4 regions of the Sphingomonas sp. AC435 genome follow, and region 2 is predicted to be linked to each of the others. Evidence: predicted binding sites of a transcription regulator. Region 2 holds the regulator's gene; each other region holds the start of a gene.
The links. The regulator LexA, encoded in region 2, represses DNA repair genes until DNA is damaged. The targets are predictions, from matches to a motif close to GTTCCNCNCTTGTTCT.

Region 1: radA (DNA repair protein RadA) is a predicted target of LexA. The motif match lies at 2,391-2,406, and genes of this name have one in related genera.
Region 3: AC0CH8_RS11380 (DUF6771 family protein) is a predicted target of LexA. The motif match lies at 2,464-2,479, and genes of this name have one in related genera.
Region 4: recA (recombinase RecA) is a predicted target of LexA. The motif match lies at 2,355-2,370, and genes of this name have one in related genera.

What each region holds. Positions count from the first base shown of each region.
Region 1 is NZ_CEEDCJ010000004.1:475,952-480,784, forward strand. It holds gene AC0CH8_RS11310 (iron-sulfur cluster assembly scaffold protein) at 1-45, opposite strand, end outside; gene AC0CH8_RS11315 (CvpA family protein) at 42-605, opposite strand; gene radA (DNA repair protein RadA) at 1,003-2,376, opposite strand; gene AC0CH8_RS11325 (glycosyltransferase family 4 protein) at 2,482-3,621, shown strand; gene AC0CH8_RS11330 (DUF2218 domain-containing protein) at 3,731-4,024, opposite strand; gene AC0CH8_RS11335 (PadR family transcriptional regulator) at 4,021-4,635, opposite strand; gene AC0CH8_RS11340 (replication-associated recombination protein A) at 4,782-4,833, shown strand, end outside.
Region 2 is NZ_CEEDCJ010000002.1:278-5,110, reverse strand. It holds gene AC0CH8_RS03655 (ComEC/Rec2 family competence protein) at 1-1,271, shown strand, start outside; gene lexA (transcriptional repressor LexA) at 1,549-2,220, opposite strand; gene AC0CH8_RS03645 (molybdopterin molybdotransferase MoeA) at 2,295-3,476, opposite strand; gene AC0CH8_RS03640 (SulP family inorganic anion transporter) at 3,516-4,833, opposite strand, start outside.
Region 3 is NZ_CEEDCJ010000004.1:485,202-490,034, reverse strand. It holds gene AC0CH8_RS11395 (hypothetical protein) at 1-329, shown strand, start outside; gene AC0CH8_RS11390 (serine/threonine-protein kinase) at 400-1,893, opposite strand; gene AC0CH8_RS11385 (hypothetical protein) at 1,927-2,385, opposite strand; gene AC0CH8_RS11380 (DUF6771 family protein) at 2,504-2,692, shown strand; gene AC0CH8_RS11375 (hypothetical protein) at 3,157-3,582, shown strand; gene AC0CH8_RS11370 (hypothetical protein) at 3,911-4,114, shown strand; gene AC0CH8_RS11365 (hypothetical protein) at 4,218-4,610, opposite strand.
Region 4 is NZ_CEEDCJ010000004.1:392,940-397,772, reverse strand. It holds gene AC0CH8_RS10915 (tetratricopeptide repeat protein) at 1-1,120, shown strand, start outside; gene AC0CH8_RS10910 (4-(cytidine 5'-diphospho)-2-C-methyl-D-erythritol kinase) at 1,418-2,257, shown strand; gene recA (recombinase RecA) at 2,446-3,519, shown strand; gene AC0CH8_RS10900 (class I SAM-dependent methyltransferase) at 3,902-4,729, shown strand; gene AC0CH8_RS10895 (glutathione S-transferase family protein) at 4,726-4,833, shown strand, end outside.

The DNA of each region.
Region 1 (4,833 bases), on a different contig from region 2:
AGAGGCGAGGCGCAGGATTTCGGTGTTGTACAGGTTGGCGGTCATTCGGCGGCTCCCGCACTGCTTTCCGACGAGGCGGACGGTGGCGTGCGCGCGCCGAAGACCGGCTGACCGCGGCGGCGGCGATCCACGAAGTCGGCGATGCCGGCGCTCGTCGCGTTCAGCAACGGATAGGTGCGGCTCTTGGTCATCCATTCCGGTCGGCGCGTCGGTCCGCCGCCGATCGTGTCGAGCACCAAAGCCGCCAGCAGGAAGACGAGGCTGGCGAGGATGAGCCCCTTGAGCGCGCCGAACCCGAACCCCAGCGCCCGGTCGAGCGGCCCAAGCACCGATGTGCGCGTCCGCGATCCGATCGCATTGGCGACGAGCTTGCCGCCGAAATAGGTGACGGCGACGATCAGCACGAACGCCAGCACCGCCGCGCCCGACACGGTGCCGACCACACCCGTCAGCGCCTGCGCCAGCGTGATGTGGAACAACTTCAGCGCGGCGACCATCGCCACCCACGCGAACAACGCGAGCACCTCCGCCACGAAGCCGCGCTTCAGTCCGAGCAAGGCGGACCCGACGACCGCAACAAGGACGACGATATCGAGGGAGGTCATGCGGCAGACTCAAAGCGTTCGTAACGCGCCCAGTCGAGACACGATTTGCTGGGCATGCGCAAGGCCACCTCTGGCGGCGGTGTGCGTGCGCCATCGCTCGGCGGCGTTATCTGCACCTCCCCTTTAGGGTCAGGGACGGAAGCCGTTGAGCGTCGATCTAACGTTACAGTGCCCAATACGGACCGACGCTCCGGCCGGGGGTACAAGCGAAGTCGGGTAAGGCCGTTGTCCCTGTTCGAAGGGGACAGCTATCGAGGAATTCCGGGGTCCGTCCACTTCCGATTCGATCGGCAAGAGGCGCAAGGCTCAGGGGTTACCATAGCGTCGCCTCCAAACACGTTCGGCGCGACGAGGAGAGGCCGCAATGCCGACGCCGATCGTGAGGGTCGATCGTTCCCTACCCGCGCCCCAGCATGTGATCCACGAACTGCGCCAGCGTGCGGAAGCCGGACAGGCGCAGCGGCCCGTCGTCCTTTGCCATCGCCGAGGGCACCAGCGCCCGCTCGAACCCGAGCTTCGCGGCCTCCTTCAGGCGCAACGGGCCGTGCGCGACGGGCCTGATCTCTCCGGACAACGCGACTTCCCCGAACGCCACCGCGTCGGCGGGCACCGGCCGTTCGCTCATCGCGGAAACGAGCGCGGCGGCGACCGCCATGTCGGCGGCGGGATCCTGCACGCGGTAGCCGCCGGCGATGTTCAGATACACTTCCGCCGACGAGAAGCTGAGCCCGCACCGCGCCTCCAGCACCGCGAGGATCATCGCCAGCCGTCCCGAATCCCAGCCGACCACCGCCCGCCGCGGCGTCGCGCCGCTGGCGAGGCGAACCGTCAGCGCCTGGATCTCGACCAGCACCGGCCGCGTTCCCTCCAGCGCTGGGAACACCGTCGCGCCCGTCATCCCCTCCTCGCGCTGGGTCAGGAACAGCGCGGACGGATTTGCGACCTCCGCAAGTCCCTCGGTCTGCATCGAGAATACGCCGATCTCGTCGGTGCCGCCGAAGCGGTTTTTGATCGCGCGCAGGATACGATACTGGTGCGACCGTTCGCCCTCGAACGCGAGCACGGTGTCGACCATATGCTCAAGCACGCGCGGACCGGCGATGCTGCCGTCCTTCGTCACATGCCCGACCAGTACCAAAGCCGTGCCGCGCTCCTTGGCGAAGCGGATCAGTTCCTGCGCGGACGCCCGCACCTGACTGACGGTGCCCGGCGCGCCTTCGATCAGGTCGCTGTGCATGGTCTGGATCGAGTCGATCACCAGCAGGGTCGGCGGCGCCCCCTGCGACAGCGTCGTCAGGATATCGCGCGTCGAGGTCGCGGCCGCGAGTTGCACCGGTGCGGAGCCCAGACCCAATCGGCGCGCACGGAGCCGGACCTGATCCGCGGCTTCCTCGCCCGAGACATAGGCGACACTATGCCCGGCGAGTGCCATCTTTGCCGCCGCCTGAAGCAACAGCGTCGATTTGCCGATGCCGGGATCGCCGCCGATCAGCGTCGCCGATCCCTCGACGAAGCCGCCGCCCAGCGCCCGGTCGAACTCGGCTACGCCGCTGGGCAGGCGCGCCGGAAGCGCGACATCGGCGTCGAGCGCGGTCAGCACGATTGACCGCCCGCCGCCCTGAAGATTGTGCTTGGCGTGGAACGGCGTGACGACCGCCGGCGCTTCCTCGACCAGCGTGTTCCACTCGGCGCAGTCGGCGCACTGCCCCTGCCACCGGGACGCGACCGAGCCGCAGGCCTGACACACATAGCGTTTCTGGAGCTTCCCCATGCATCGTACATAGCGGAACGGGACGGGAACACAATCGCTCGCCGCCGACATCGACAGGGGCTGCGGATGGTCAATCGCCGCAACCCCCGCTATGGCCCCGCCACCATGCAGCCGAAGGACCTTCGCGTCGCGCTCTTCAGCGGCAATTACAATTACGTGCGCGATGGGGCTAACCAGGCGCTGAACCTGCTGGTGGGACATCTGCTGGCGCAGGGTGTCACGGTGCGCGTCTATTCGCCGACCGTACCGCAGCCCGCTTTTCCCGCCACCGGCGATCTGGTCGACGTGCCGGCGGTGCCGATCCCCGGCGGACGCGGCGAATACCGGATCGCGCGCGGTTTGCCTGCGAAGGTACGCCGCGATCTGGAGGCATTCGCCCCCAATGTCGTGCACGTCTCCGCCCCCGACATCCTCGGTCACCGCGCGATCAGTTGGGCGCGCGCCCACGGCATCACCACCGTGGCCTCGCTGCACACCCGGTTCGAGACGTATCTGCGCTACTATCATCTGTCGGCGCTGGAGCGGCCGCTGGAGCGGCTGCTCGCGCGTTTCTACGGGCGGGTCGATACCGTGCTGGTGCCCGGCGACAGCATGGCGCAGGTGCTGCGCGGCTGGGGCGTGACGACGCCGATCGGCATCTGGTCGCGCGGCGTCAATCACGACCGCTTTTCGCCAGCGCGCCGGGATATGGCGTGGCGTAGGTCGCTGGGCGTGGGCGACGACGAGTTCGCCGTGGGCTTCGTCGGGCGGCTGGTGAAGGAAAAGGGACTCGACGTCTTCGCCGACATCGCGCGCGCGCTGACCGAGCGCAACGTGCGCCACTGCGTGGTGGTGATCGGCGACGGCCCCGCGCGCGACTGGTTCGCGAAGGAAGTGCCGGACGCCGCCTTCGCCGGTTTCCAGCGCGGCGACGGGCTCGGCCGCGCGGTCGCCTCGCTCGACACCTTCTTCAACCCGTCGGTGACAGAGACGTTCGGCAACGTCACGCTGGAGGCGATGGCCGCGGCCGTGCCCGTGGTTGCGGCGCGCGCGACCGGAACGACCGATCTGGTCGAGGAAGGCATTACCGGCTTCCTCGTCTCGCCGCGCGATCCCGCCGCCTATGCCGACGCGATCGCGCGGATCGCCGGCGATCCCGCCCTGCGCCGATCGATGGGTGAGGCGGGGCATGCCAGGGCGGCGGGCTATCGCTGGGACGCGATCAATCAGGCGGTGCTGGATACGTATCTGGCGCTGAAGGGGTAATCCGAAGATCTGGCTCGTGTTGCCGCGACAGCGGGAACCCGGTGGCCAAGCAGGACAACAGCCGGCTCCGCACCAATGGGCTCCCGCCTGCGCGGGAGCACGATGGCCGCTACTCCCCCGCCCGCCAGTCGAAGGTCAGCGGCGCCTCGCGAAAGGCGAAGCGGTCGAGGTGGCTTGCGACCACCTCGCGCATGCGGGGGGCATCCTCGCCCTCCGGCACGGTCAACAGGATGTCGAGCGTCTCCGGATCGGCTCGCATCTCCAGCTTCGATCCGTTCGGGAAGTCGATCGTGCCCTCCTCCTCGGTGAAGGACACGGTCATCTTGTGGCTCCAGTGCTTGGCAAGCTGCTGGAGATAGCGGCTGGCCGATGGTGTCGGCACGCGGGCTACGGACACACTCATTTCAGGCGCTCGATCTTCTGGGCGAGTTCGTCGATCAGACCGACCACCTCATGCAACGTCTCTTCCGACACGTCGCCGCGCTTCAACCGGCCGCGCACCGCCTGCCCCAGATTCCACATCGCACGACGGGCCTGTTCGCGATCGGTCCGCTCGCTCTGCTCGCCGATCGCGGTCAGACGCTGCATCAGCGCCGCAACCTCCTCCTCGCGTTCCGCCAGATGTGCGCGCCCGTCGTCGGTGGCGGCGAAGCGCTTCTTGGTGCCCTCTGCCTGCTGCTCCCCGATCTGGCCCATCTCGTCCAGCAGCGTCAGCGTCGGATAGACCACGCCCGGGCTGGGAGCATAGGCACCGCCGGTCAGCGCCTCGATCCGGCGAATCAGGTCGTAACCGTGGCTCGGTTCGTCCGCGATCAGCTTCAACAGGATCAGGCGAAGCTCGCTGCCGTCGAACATGCGACGACCGCGTCCCGGTCGTCCTTCTTCCCGGTGCCCCGGCGTCCATTCGAACGAGAAGCTGCCACGTGGGCCGCGACCGCCGTGCATGGCGTGGTGCATCGCGCGCCGCATTCCGTCGCGCATCTCTCGATCGGGGCCGCAGCCCCGCTTGTTCATTCCAAACATCGTTGTTCCTTTTAGCTCTACGATGCAGCCAAGATATATCTTCAATGCTCGATCACAAGATGCCTCAAGATATATTTTCAGAGCGTGGCGATCAGCCGATGGATGACGCCGCCATACGAAGCGCCTACATCGGCGGAATGGACCTGTTCGCCGGGATCGAGCCCCCCGCCCCCACCGATGCACCGGCCG
Region 2 (4,833 bases):
CGCATCTGTTGTCGGTGAGCGGGTTGCACATTACTGCTGTCGTGGGTGCGACGATGCTGATCGTGATGCGGCTGCTGGCGCTTTGGCCGGCCCTGGCATTGCGGGCGCGGCTGCCGCTCGTCGCCGCTGCGGTGGGGGCCGGGGCGGCGGTCGGGTATACGCTGCTGACGGGGGCGGAGGTGCCGACGATCCGGTCGTGCGTGGCGGCGCTGCTGGTGCTGGCGGCGCTGGCGCTGGGGCGGGAGGCGATGACGCTGCGGCTGGTGGCGGCGGGGGCGATCGTGGTGCTGGTCGCGTGGCCCGAGTCGCTGGCCGGGGCGAGCTTCCAATTGTCGTTTGCCGCCATCACCGCAATCGTGGCGCTGCACGACCATCCGTGGATGCGTGGCTTCGCCGAGGTGCGGGAGGAAGGCCTGCTGCGGCGATGGGGCCGGGGTGCGGTGTTGCTGCTGATGACCGGCATCGTCGTCGAGGCGGCGCTGATGCCGATCGCGGTGTATCACTTCCATCGTGCCGGATTGTACGGGGCGTTGGCCAATATGGTCGCCATCCCGTGGACGACGTTCGTGGTCATGCCGTTGGAGCTGCTGGCGTTGCTGCTGGACGTGGCGGGGCTGGGTGCGCCGGTGTGGTGGCTGGTGGAGCGGGCTTTGTGGGCGCTGCTGTGGCTGGCGCAAATGGTGGCGGCGGCTCCGGGGGCGGTGCGGGCGTGGCCCGTCATGCCGGACGCGGCGTATGCGCTGATCGTCGTCGGCGGGCTGTGGATTGCACTGTGGCGGACGGGGTGGCGGCGCTGGGGTTTGGCGCCGCTGGCCGTCGGTTCCTTGTGGGCGGCGATGACGCCGGCGCCCGATCTGCTGGTGAGCGGGGACGGGGCGGCATGCGGCGGTGCGGACCGAATATGGGGCGATGGCGCTGCTGAGGGAGCGGGCGGGCGAGTATATGCAGAACGTGCTGAGCGAGAATGGCGGTGTGAAGGGTGCGCCGATGACACTCGACGGTTTGCCGGGGGCGGCGTGCAGTGCCGACCTGTGTGCGGTCGATGTTGCCGGGCGGCGGGTGGTGATGACGCGGAGTGCATATCTGGTGCCGGTAAGGGCGCTGATCGCGGCGTGCGCCGGGGCGGATGTGGTGGTGAGCGAGCGGCGCTTGCCGGTCGGGTGTCGGCCGCGGTGGTTGCGGCTGGACCGGGATGTGCTGGCGCGGACCGGGGGTGTTGCCGTCGGGCTGAGCGGGGGGTGGACGGCGACGGTACGGCGGGCCGGGGATGAGCATCCGTGGGTTCTCGCGGCTGGGCAAGAGGATGCGGGGGCGGGGTTCCGTCGTTTCCGACGTTGAGCGTTTTCAGTGCCTTGCGGGATCGGACCGCTGGAAGGTTAGGCTAAGGTTAGTCCAATGCGGCGTTTTGGGCGGTCCGATATCTTGAATGACGCGCTTGCGGCGAGGCCCTCCCCCAGCCCCTCCCCGAGGGAAGGGGAGCAGAATGGCGCAGACGGCTCACTCTTCCGCTATAACGCAGCTCCCCTCTGTAGGACAGCGCCCGCCGCTTCAGTCGTAGCGGCGGAGGATGCCGGACAGCTTGCCCTGGATGCGGACCTGTTGCGGGCTGTAGCGCTGCGGATCGTAGGCGCGGTTGGCGGGGTCCAGGCGGACCATCGCGCCTTCGCGGCGGAAATACTTCAACGTCGCTTCGGCGTCCTCGATCAGCGCCACGACGATCTCGCCGTCGCGGGCGGTTTCGGTGCGGCGGACGAGAGCATAGTCGCCGTCGAGGATACCCGCCTCGACCATCGAGTCACCGGCGACTTCGAGCGCGTAATGCTCGCCCGCGCCGAGCAAGGCGGCGGGAACGGCGAGCATCGAGGAGCCTTCGAACGCCTCGATCGGAACACCGGCGGCGATGCGGCCGTGCAAGGGAATCTCGACCACGTCGTTCGCAGGCTGGCGAAGTGGAGGAAGTGGAGGCGTCGGAGCCTTCGTCTTTGGTGCCTTCTTGGCGTCGGCACGCTCGGGCATGCGCAACACTTCCAGCGCGCGGGCGCGGTTGGGGAGACGGCGGATGAACTGGCGTTCCTCCAGCGCGGAGATCAGGCGGTGAACGCCCGATTTGGACTTCAGGTCGAGTGCATCCTTCATCTCCTCGAACGAGGGAGACACCCCCGTCTCGGCGAGGCGATCGTTGATGAAGCAGATCAGCTCGTGCTGCTTGCGCGTGAGCATCGCGTTTCCCTCCGTCGGAACCCGGCTGTCCTTCAGAACAGACGAGGAACCTATATGGAACGCAAAACTTGCCGTCAAGCGATCCCCAAGATTTGCGCCGAGTCGCCGGCCTTTGCGGGCGGTGCATCGGTCGGCCGGACGATGAGGCAGGTCGAGCGCGCGAGCGTCAGCAGCATCGAACTGTCCTGAATCGTAGAGGCATAGGCACGGCCTTCGCGAATTTCCGCCCGCAGATAGTCGGTGCGCGGGCCGTTCGCGGGCAGGTCCTCGCCCAGCAGCACCGTGCCGGTCTGCGGCAGCGGATCGCGTGCGCCGGCGAGATGCGCGATGAGCGGGCGGACGAACAACGTCGCGGTGACGAAGGCTGACACCGGATTGCCAGGCAGGCCGAGCACCGCCGCATCGCCAAGGCGGCCGGCCATCATCGGCTTGCCGGGCCGCAGCGCTATCCGCCAGAAGTCGATCGTACCGCCCGCCGCCTCCAGCGCGGGGCGGACGAGATCGTGGTCGCCGACCGACGCGCCACCGGTGGTGACGAGCAGGTCGGCCTGGACCGCAGCGAAGGCGTCCCGCAAGGCGTCGAGCCGGTCGGGCAGGATGCCGAGATCGACGATGTCGACGGGCAGGTCCGCGAGCATCGCCGCAAGCATGACGCCGTTCGATTCGGGCAGTTGCGATCCGACCGGCATCGTTCCGGCAGGGACGAGTTCGTCGCCGGTCGCGGCTATCGCGACGCGAATGCGGCGACGGACGGGCAGGGTGGCGAGGCCTCCAGTGGCAGCGACGGCGATACGCGCGGGGGTCAGGCGGTCGCCGGTCGCGATGAGGCGGGTGCCGGTGTGGAAGTCGAGGCCGCGCGCGCGGGTGTTGCGGCCGAGGTGACCGGGGCCTTCGCCGGTCAGCGTCAGGCGGTCGCCGTCGCGGCCGGCCTCTTCCTGGATCAGCACGGTGTCGGCACCGGCAGGCATCGCCGCACCGGTGAAGATGCGCGTGGCCTGATAAGCGTCGACTGTCCCATCGAAGGGGCGGCCCGCGGCGCTTTCGCCGATCACCGTCCAGGGGCCGGGCAGGTCGGCGAAGCGGATCGCATAGCCGTCCATCGCCGACAGGTCCGCCACTGGCTGGGTCCGCGCGGCGAGGATGTCGGCGGCGGCCCATCGGCCAGCGGCGTGCGGGAGCGGCACGTCCTCCGTCGCGACCGGCGGTTTCAGCGCGAACAGGCGGGACTGGGCTTCGGCGACTGGAACGAGCGTCATGCGCGTGCCTTGCCACGCCGGTTGCGCGGCGAACAGGCGTCAGTGCGGAGTGACGCCCATCTCCACTCCCGTTTTGTCGTGGAGCGCGAACCGGTCGACGAGATCGGCGCTGGCGCGGTTATAGCCGATCACCGTCACCTCCGCACCGTCGCGGCGCAGGCGGGCGACGGCCTTGTCGAGCGCGCCAACGGCTGAGATATCCCAGAAATGCGCGGCGGTGACGTCGATCAGGACGTGGGCGGCGGGCTCCGGCATGCGGAAGGCGCGCGTGAAGCGGTCGACCGAGGCGAAGAAGATCTGGCCGGTGACGACATAGGTGGGGACGGTGCCGTCCTGGGTGCGCTCGACTGTGAACATCCGGCGGACCTTATTCGCGAAGAAGATGCCGGACAGCAGCACGCCCGCCAGCACGCCCTGCGCGAGATCGCGGGTAAGGACGACAACCGCGACCGTGATGAGCATGACGACCGAGGAGGTCGGCGGATGGCGGCGCAGATTGGGAATCGAGTTCCAGCTGAACGTGCCGATCGACACCATGACCATTACGGCAACGAGCGCCGGCATCGGGATGCGGCCGACGAAGGGGCCGAGGACCGCGAGCAGGAACAGCAGGAACAGGCCGGCGGTCAGCGTCGACAGGCGGGTGCGGCCGCCGGACGTGACGTTGATGACCGACTGCCCGATCATCGCGCAGCCGCCCATGCCGGCGACGAGCGCGGCGGCGATGTTGGCAGTGCCCTGACCGGCGCACTCGTGACGCTTGTCGCTGTCGGTGTCGGTCATGTCGTCGACGATCTGCGCGGTCAGCAGCGATTCGAGCAGGCCGACCGCGGCCATCGTCAGCGAATAGGGGAGGATGATGCGCAGCGTGTCGAGCGTCAGCGGCACCTGCGGAAGGTGCAGGCTGGGCAGCCCCTGCGGCAGCGCGCCCATGTCGCCGACCGTGGTGACGGGCACGTCGAGGCCGATTCCGATCGCCGCCAGCACCAGGATCGCGACGAGCGGGGAGGGGACCGCTTTCGTCAGGCGCGGCAGGACGTAGATGATCGCCAGCCCGGCCGCGACCATCGCGTACGTCTCCCACCCGCGGCCGATCAGCTGCGGCAGCTGCGCCATGAAGATCAGGATCGCGAGCGCGTTGACGAAGCCGGTGATGACCGAGCGCGAGACGAACTGCATCAGCAGATCGAGCCGGGCGAGGCCGGCCAGCATCTGGATCAGGCCCATCAGGATCGTCGCGGCGAAAAGGTATTCGACACCGTGGTCGCGGACCAGCGGCACGACGACGACCGCGACGGCGGCCGTGGCGGCGGAGATCATGCCGGGCCGACCGCCGGTGAACGCGATGACGGTGGCG
Region 3 (4,833 bases), on a different contig from region 2:
ACGCGATATTGGAACGGTGCTTCCCCGGCCATCAGCGGCGGGAATGGGAGCCTGTCGAGCGTGAGGAGCTTCCGGGGCGGAGTGGTGATGTCGTCCGCTACCTGGCCGGACGCTTCGCGGAGAGCGCAAGCGTGATCGTGCAGAAGAAAGAGCTTCGCGAGGCGATCGGGCTCCACAAGACGGTACTGGCCCGCGCCTTAACCGATGAGGGCGTACAGGACGCGTTGGACGCGATGGACGTGGAAGTGCACCACTTCTTCTTCGCTAGGCGGGCGGTGTCGTTCGATCCGCTTCCGGACGGTGGGTTCGTCTGGAGCGATTTAGAATAGATCGGGCGGGGAGCAGCTCAGCAGGACGAATAGCAATCGCACCGAGCTAGGCCGCCACGCCCGAAAAGCATCATTCAAAGAACCTCTCGCTCAGAGGAAGCTGGTTCGGCGGCCTGAGCTCGCCTCCCGCAGCTTTTGCAAATAGTCCCGTCCAACGATTGATGAAGAAGGATATGTCCTCAGCATCGATAGTGAAGGGTCCATGAGCGATGGCGAAGCCACCCATTATAGGCTGCATTGCAGAGTAGAACGTCTCCTGCGTTGGCGGAATGGCAGTTGGCGAGTCGTTCATCCCAGCCGAAAATTGCCGATAGAATGAAACCTCGCGCCAGCGGAACTCGTTATCTTCGGGTGTCCTCGCGAATGCCAACACGGCCGAGAAGGTGTAAGTCTCTGGATCGTGATAACTAACCCGGTTCAACAAACATCCTAACGCCACGCCGGAATAGGCTGCAACCTCCCAATCACCCCGCGTCGGGCTTCCAGGGCGTGCGGCAGCTCGACGATCTATCGGCACTGGCGAGTCCCACGACAGAGACGCAGGGCCAAGCCGCAATGCTCGCGATCCAACGCTGGTATTCGGGGCGTCGGCAACAATGGCGCTCTTGAGTTGCTCCATGATGGCCGTGAGGTCGTTTGCGCCCTCAATGCCAATCGCTCGCCATTCTGCGGCAGCCGTTACTTCAGCTGCGTGTGCAGCCTCAGCAGTTGCCGCAGCCTCTGCGATTGCGTTCCCTGCTGCTGCCAGTGCTGCGCGAGGGCCGGCGGCCGGCAGAGCGTTGTCGGTCAAGTCGATCAAGGCTCCAACGCGATCAAGGCCCGGACGCACGGCTTGCGTCTTCCTCAGCATGTGGTTGAGCAGCCCTCCTAACCGAGCATCAATATCCTTAATGCTCGGGGGTGCGCGGTGTAGGTGGCCTTCGCGAACGTCATCGACGTCACCAGTGAATGGCGGGTTGCCTGTCAACAGAGTGTAGATGATACATGCGAGAGCGTACACGTCCGTGGCACCGGTTGGGCGCTCTCCAAGCCACTGTTCAGGAGCAGCATAGGTTGGCGTCAAAGAGCGTCGAAGGGTGTCTACCGACGTGGAGTCTTCCACGAACTTAGCTATACCAAAGTCGGCAATCTGCCATCGCCCTTCCCGGAAGAGGACGTTGCCTGGCTTAAGATCACGATGCACAATACTCGGAACCTCCTGAAGGCCCGAAATTATTTCAACTATGATCGGCTTAGCCTCGGCCCATGTAAGGCTTCCTTTGGATACAAGGTAATCATGCAGGCTGTAATCGCACTTAGGCATCACCAAGTGATAGCCAGCGCCGTTTGCATCGAGGCCGAAGTCGTAAACTGGAACGACATGGCGGAAGCTCTTAACCGCAAGCGCCTCCCCTATTTTCATTTCCCGATGAGCTGCGGCACCAGCAGTCAGTTTAAGCCGCTTTATCGCTACATCGCCAATCGCACCAGTTCCGCTGAATACCTCGCCGAAGCCCCCAGGTGGGCCAAGCCGATCGGCCTCATCATACCGCCATTCATGAGACTCAAGCCGGATAACGGGCATGCGCGGTTCTCTCCTCGGATGTAAAAAGCGCGGTCAAACGTGACCTTGATGAAATTTTCCTTCAAACAGATGATCGCTTATCAGCTTTTGAAGCTTCTCTACGAAAACGTCTTTTGAGTAGTTCCCCTCGCGATACGAGAGGCCGTCAGTTGAACGAAAATTCGGCTTGTCACGGTTTGGCTGATCGGTCCAAATCTCAAGGTTGTCGCTTGTTATAGCCTTGCTCATGTGAAGAGTGCGCTCCCGCCCGTTCTTATGGACCATCGTGACGCCGATACCTGTCGCTCCCAGCGATACTCGCATCGTGATGCCGCGCTTCTCAACTTCTTGGCGATACTTTTCTGCGGCCTCTGATGCATCTTTGATGGCTTGTTCAAGGAACGCGGCCCTCGAAGGGGCGCCGTTTTCAATTTGCAGCGCTCGCGCCTCATCATCGGCGATCGTCTTGTCGACGCCAGCGAAGAAAGCATCAAATTGACTGGGCGTGGGCATAGTGGCCTTTCAACAGATTGCGTCATCGTTGTCCCTAGCCTCGGCAAAGGGCGGGGGCAACGATCCGGCTTGAGGTCCGTTCTCCATTCGTTCTACAAGCGCGGACGGAGACTCGACCATGACCATCACGCCAGACGCAATCGCCCAAGCTATCCAGACGACGCCCACATGGGCCATCAAGGCCCTCACAGCGCCCACACAGCAGCTTCGGGAAGACGGGTGCCTTGAGGTCGCCAACCACGTCTACTCGGCCCTGTATCAGCCCCTACGGACCGATCGCGACCAACTGACCCTGCCGCTCCTTTGACGCGCGATGGTTCAAGCTCCACGCGACCTCGCGGACGTGGTGCGGCATGGCGGCTCCATCCGGGCTGAGTGTCGCTCGTGCTTCCGAGTAGCCCTGTTCTCGCCCGGAGAGCTGGGGGCCCATTTCGCTCGCAAGAGGTGGGACAGCTCGTGGCCTCAGTTCGCACGGAGGCTGAGGTGTCAGTGCGGGGCGAGGGGGCCCAAGGTGTCGTGGCTCGTGACGGAGCCGCCTCCGAGTGACCCAGCGCCCCCTAAGCCGCGCTTCGTCCGGAACGGTGGCGAAGTGCCCTGGAAGCCCGCTGGGATCGATCAGTCCGAGTGGGACCGTGCGGTCGACGATTGGGAGCGTAGGCGGCTGGTGAGGCAGGCGAGGGGGTGAGAGCACGGGCCGAGCTGTTGCCTTTCCGGCCATACTGTCCATAGCGCCCTCAACGTCGACCACCCGACGCTCGGAAGGCGTTAGCGATGTTCGGATGGTTGAAGAGGCGCAAGGCCGATGCCGGTCCTGAGTTGGTCGATAAGGACCTTGAGGACACCCTACGCGGCCTCGTGATCGCTAGCCTTACCAAGACGCATGGTCTCGATCCGCATTACAGGACGGACGTTACGTCGGAGGCGGACTTCGAGGCCCGATCACCCGTCCTGCCACTCATCGTCGTCTGGAACGAGCATGAGACCCCGCAAGGCCTCGCGTTCTCCATGTCGGTCAACAAGCACCTAGTGGAGGAGATGGCGGAGCATTTCGTGGAGCGGGATGGGGCTTGGTTCCTGACTGTTCGCAACCAGGTCGTCGAGGACCTACGGACCGCCACCTTCGCTGCGATGATGAAGGCCTGCGAGGCTACTGGATTGCCGCCCAGCGTCGTATGTCAGTCGATGGCGCCAGGCTGAGCACCATGTGCCTCACAGCCTTGGGGGTGCTCGCTTGGCGACAAGTGGATGAGGCTGACGACTATTTCATGCGCTTGCCCGCCTGGCAAAGTGCTAGGGTCCGACTCGGCCATATCGCTCGTTTGGTGGCCCGGAGATGACGCGTGGCGCACTACCGGCTGTACTTCTTGGGCCCTGACGATCGCGTCTCGCGTGCGATGGACCTCGACTGCCCTGACGAAGATACGGCGGTACGGGTAGTTGGCCAACATACCCAATTACACGCGACGGAATTGTGGTTCGGAAGCCGGAAGGTGCGGTATTTTCCGGTTGTGCAGGGGGCAGGCGAATGAAAACAGTGGGTGGCGAACGGCGCGATCGGAGCGCTGAGCTCGGCGAGCTGGCGAAGAGTGTCCGCGAGCTCATCACGCCTGATAGCGACCCGCAGGCCAGTGCGGCCTACGAGGCCATGTCGGATGACTTCGACCGTCAGCACGCCGCTGCGCTGCAAAGCGAGGACGATCGTGTCGGACGTCGTTCTAAGGAGGCCTGATCGGCACTGAAGGTCGAGGCGGCTGCAATCGTCACTGCGAAGCCCGTGCGTCGACTATCTGGAGCAATGGCGGCTGGTGAGGCAGGTGAGGGGGTGAGGTCTGCTACACCGTCACGGCGTCCGCATGGCTCTGGCTGTCCACCACGGCTCGAAGCGTCTGGACCATCTTGGAGCGCCCATCGGCGGTGAGCCCGAAGCCGGTCTCGTCACGGTCGATCAGGCCGTATTGTACAAGCGCCGCCGCCCAGCGCTGAAGGGCTGGAAGCGAGCCGAACGTGGCCTTTGCTAGGCGCTTGGCTTCGAGGCGCTCTTCGCGAACGTCGGCTAGGAAGAGATGGAGGAGAAGGTCCATCGCAGGGTCTGGGATAAGCTCGGACGGCAAAGCGGTGTGAAGAGATCGTCTAGCCGCGATCAAGAGCTGCGCGACCACCGCCAGTTCCGGTGCATCCAACAGGCTCGTGTCTGTACGCCAAACCGCCTCACGGTTTTGGTCCATCCTTGTTCTCCCGCACGTGAGCGCACTGCCGAAGGAGCGCTCATCGGAGGTGAGTATCATGACGTATATTTCACGAAGCAAGCCTATTTTGGATCATCTCGCTCGTGTGACAGTTTGATGTATGTTCACGGCGGAGAGGATCGACGTTGACAACAAACAGCGACCTCCTTCACCTCACGACCCTATTGGCCGAGGCGGCAACGATCGCCGATGGACTCGATGA
Region 4 (4,833 bases), on a different contig from region 2:
GACGATCGATCCGGTCGCGAAACCCTTGGTCGCCGAGCACCGCGCGCTGCTGCTGATCGCCGCCGGTCGCCTCGCGGAGGGCAGCGCCGCCGCCGGCCTCGCCGCCACCACCAACCGTGCGCCACGCGTCGCCGCCGCCGAACTGATCGTCGGGATGGGAGAACCGGCCCGTGCACAGGCGCTCCTCGGGTCGGGCCAGTCGCTCCCCGCCGGCCAGCGTGCATCTCCAGCGTTCGGTGTCTCGCGCCTGTTCCTGCGTCTCGCCGAAGAACTCGGCCGCGGCGAACAGGCCAGCACCCTGTCCCTTTCGCTCGCCCGCGCCGCGCTCGATGCCGATCCGCGATATGCCCGCGCGCGGCTGATCCTCGCCAACCAGCTGGCCCGCGCCGGCGACTCCGATGCGGCGCTGGCGAACCTCGCCGCGATCCCCGCCGACGATCCGTTGGCGAGCGACATGCTGGAGGCCCGGATCGCGCTGCTCGACGGCAGCGACCGCAAGCCCGAGGCGCTCGCCGTGGCCCGCACCCGCGCCGCCGCACCCGACGCGACCTTCGTCGACCGCGTCCGCCTCGCCGACCTGCTGGTCGAGGCGGATCGCCCCGCGGAGGCCGCGCCGATCTACGCCCGCGTGCTGGACGACCCGCGCATCGCCAAACGCTGGAACGCGTGGCTCCGTTACGCCACCGCGCTCGACGCTGCGGACCGCTGGAAGGACGCGCGCCGCGCCCTGCGCCGTGCGGTCGCCCTCGCGCCGGACCAGCCGCTCGTCCTCAACTTCCTCGGCTACGGCCTCGTCGATCGCGGCGAGGACGTGGCCGCCGCCACCAGGATGCTCGAAAAGGCGCATTCGCTCGAACCCGACGACGCCGCCATCACCGACTCGCTCGGCTGGGCCTATCTTCGCGCCGGCGACACCGCCCGCGCGCTGCCGCTGCTGGAACGCGCCGCCCGGGACAGCCCGGCCGATGCCGACATCGCCGACCATCTCGGCGACGCCTATTGGGCAACCGGCCGCCGCTACGAAGCGCGCTACGCCTGGCGCGCCGCCGCAATCGTCGCCGAACCGCGCACGCTCGGCCGGCTCACAGCCAAGATCGAGAACGGACCGGCGGCCCGTTAGCCGCTTGATTTCACTACCCGGGCCCCGCGCAGGCGGGGGCCCAAGGCTATCTTGCTGAACATAAATCTGTCCACTTCACTGTCCCACCCCGGCGGAGGCCGGGGTCCAGTTGCAGCAAAGGCTCTGAGCCTCACGAGCGGCGCGGAACTTTACCCCCGGGCCTTCGCCGGGGTGGGTCGGGTGTGGAGTGCGACAGGGTTGACGCAGAGCATGTGGTCTGGATCCTGACAAACACCAACTTCCAGCCTACCCAAGCCAGTCTTGCCCCCGAACCGCCCCTGCCGCATCACCCGCGCGATGATCGTCGAAACCGCCCCCGCCAAGATCAACCTCGCGCTCCACGTCCGCCGCCGCCGGCCGGACGGCTATCACGAACTCGAAACCCTCTTCGCCTTCGCCGCCGACGGCGACACGATCACCGTCGAGGAAGCGGCCGAGGACCGGTTCGACATCACCGGCCCCTTCGCCCAGGCGCTTCGGTCCCCCTCGGGGAATAGAAAGACGCCCCCCAACCTCGTGACCGACGCCCGCGACGCCTTCCGCCACCACCAGCCCACGCCCCCCGTCGCGATCACGCTCACGAAGAACCTCCCCGTCGCGTCCGGCATCGGCGGCGGTTCGGCGGACGCCGCCGCGACGTTGCGCGCGCTGGCCCGCTTGACCGGCATCGACCCGCACGCCCCCGCGCTGTTCGCGACCGCCGAACATCTCGGCGCAGACGTGCCCGCCTGCCTGCTCGGCCGCACCACGCTCGGCACCGGCAAAGGCGAGGCGCTGGTCCCGATCGAGGGCGCGCCCGGCACGCCGCTGCTGCTCGTCAACCCGAACGTCGCCGTCTCCACCGCCGCGGTCTTCGCCGGCTGGGACGGCATCGATCGCGGCGCGCTGGGGGAGGGGCCGTTGCTCGATCGCGCCCGCGCCGCCCGCAACGACCTGGAATCCCCAGCCCGGTCGCTCGCCCCCGTCATCGGGGAAGTCCGCAGACTGCTCGACGCCGCTCCCGGCGCAATCCTGTCGCGCATGTCCGGGTCCGGCGCCACCTGCTTCGCGCTGTTCGACACGCCCGAAGCCCGCGACACCGCCGCCACTGCGGCCGCTGCGAGAGGCTGGTGGTCGCTCGCCTCGTTCATGACCTGAAAAGCCACGCCGCGATAACGCGGAGAACGAGCCACGCGCAGTCCACAAACAAATTCCTTCCTGTCTTATCCGCGTCGCACAAACGAAACTTCTTCGAGTTCCTATCTTGTTCCACGAGAACAAACCATATACATGGAACCAGACGCGTTGCCCCCGCCACGCGCTTGCTCTAGCGATGGGAGCCCCTGATGGCCGCCAATCTGAAAGTGATCGATACCGGCATGGCAACCGCTAACGCAGACCGGCAGAAGGCGCTCGACGCCGCGCTGGCCCAGATCGACCGTGCCTTCGGCAAGGGCTCCGCGATGAGGCTCGGCTCGAAAGAGACGATGCAGGTCGAAACGATCTCCACCGGCTCGCTCGGCCTCGACATCGCCCTCGGCGTCGGCGGCCTGCCTCGCGGCCGCGTGATCGAGGTCTATGGCCCTGAATCCTCGGGCAAGACCACGCTTGCGCTGCATGTCATTGCCGAGGCGCAGCGCGGTGGTGGCACCGCCGCTTTCGTCGATGCGGAACACGCGCTCGACCCGGTTTACGCCAAGAAGCTGGGCGTCAACATCGACGAGCTGATCGTGTCGCAGCCGGATACCGGTGAGCAGGCGCTGGAGATCGTCGACACGCTCGTCCGCTCCAACGCGATCGACGTGCTCGTCGTCGACTCGGTCGCCGCACTCGTGCCGCGCGCGGAGATCGAGGGCGAAATGGGTGACAGCCATGTCGGCCTTCAGGCCCGCCTGATGTCGCAATCGCTGCGCAAGCTCACCGGCTCGATCAGCCGCTCGCGCTGCATGGTCATTTTCATCAACCAGCTGCGCATGAAGATCGGCGTGATGTACGGCAATCCGGAGACGACGACGGGCGGCAACGCCTTGAAGTTCTACGCCTCGGTCCGCCTCGACATCCGTCGCACCGGGCAGATCAAGGACAAGGAAGACATCGTCGGCAACGCCACGCGCGTGAAGGTGGTGAAGAACAAGGTCGCGCCGCCGTTCAAGCAGGTCGAATTCGACATCATGTACGGCGAGGGCATCTCCAAGATCGGCGAGATCCTCGATCTTGGCGTGAAGGCCGGCCTCGTCGAGAAGTCGGGTTCGTGGTTCAGCTACGACTCGATCCGTATCGGTCAGGGTCGCGAGAATGCCAAGACCTACCTCCGCGACAATCCGGAACTCGCCGCCCGCCTCGAAAAGGCGATCCGCCAGCGCACCGACAAGGTCGCCGAGGAGCTGATGGTCGGTCCCGGAGAGGACGACGACATTTGATCCTGCCACGCTCGTCGCGTGTCGATCGGGGGGCTGCCGGCAACGGCGGCCCCTTTTTTTTTGGAGCGAAGTGGAGGATCCCGCCGACGCCGCCACTTCCTCCACTTCGGTGCCACGCCCCGCACCCCGCCGTGCTCCGCGCAGGCGGGGGCCCAGTGCCGGAAAGAGCCGAACGTGCGCCCAGCCGCCGTTCAACCTTCTCCTCCACCGTCATACCGGGCTCGTCCCGGCATCCACGGTCCCGCAGGCGACATGTATCGAATCGCGGGGCGCGGTAGATGCCGGAACACGCCCGGCATAACGAACTATCCCCCTTCCACCGTCGCCGCGAGCAGCGGCGCGACGCGACGGTTCATCCCAGCCCCCGACAAAGGCCCGCCCGATGACCACGACCACCGACTGGCAAACCCGCGTCGGCGACATCTGGGCCGCCGAGCATCGCCGCACCGATCGCAGTCTCGCCGACCTCGCCCGCCACCTTGATGCCGCTGTCCTCGCTGCGGCCCCGGCAACGGGCACCGCCCTCGATATCGGTTGTGGGGCAGGGGCCACCAGCGCCACGATCGCCGCCGCCCGCCCGGAGCTCCGCATCACCGGCATCGACCTGTCCGAACCGCTGATCGCCATCGCCAAAGCTCGGGTCCGCACCGCCACCTTCCACGTCGCCGACGCCGCGACCGATCCGCTGCCGGGCGGGTTCGACCTCCTCTACTCCCGCCACGGCGTCATGTTCTTCGCCGACCCCGCCGCCGCCTTCACCCGCCTCCGACAAGCCGCAAACCCCGGCGCGCCACTCGTTTTCTCCTGCTTTCGCGACCGCTCCCGCAACGCTTTCGCCGCCGCGCTGGTCGAGCAGGTCACCGGCGAAGCCCTTTCCGATCCCGCCGGCTACGCACGCGGTCCGTTCGCCTTTGCGAACATGGAGTTCGTCTACGACTTGCTGACCCGGACGGGCTGGAGCGCAGTTACCGCCGCGTCGATCGACTTCGACTATGTCGCGGGCGAGGGCGAAGACCCCGTCGCCGACGCAACGTCCTTCCTCACGCGCATCGGCCCCCTCTCGCGCAGCATCGCCGACGCCGGCCCCGCCGACCGCGACCGCCTGCTCGCGCGTCTGTCCGACGCCCTCGCGCGTTACGTCCTCGACAACCGCGTCGTCCTGCCAGCATCGGCATGGATCTGGCGCGCACAGGCAGGGGAGCCATCATGACCATCATCGTCCACCACCTCGAAAATTCCCGATCGCAGCGCATCCTCTGGATGCTCGAGGAGCTTGGCCTCCCCTACGAGGTGAAGCGCTACGCCCGCGATCCC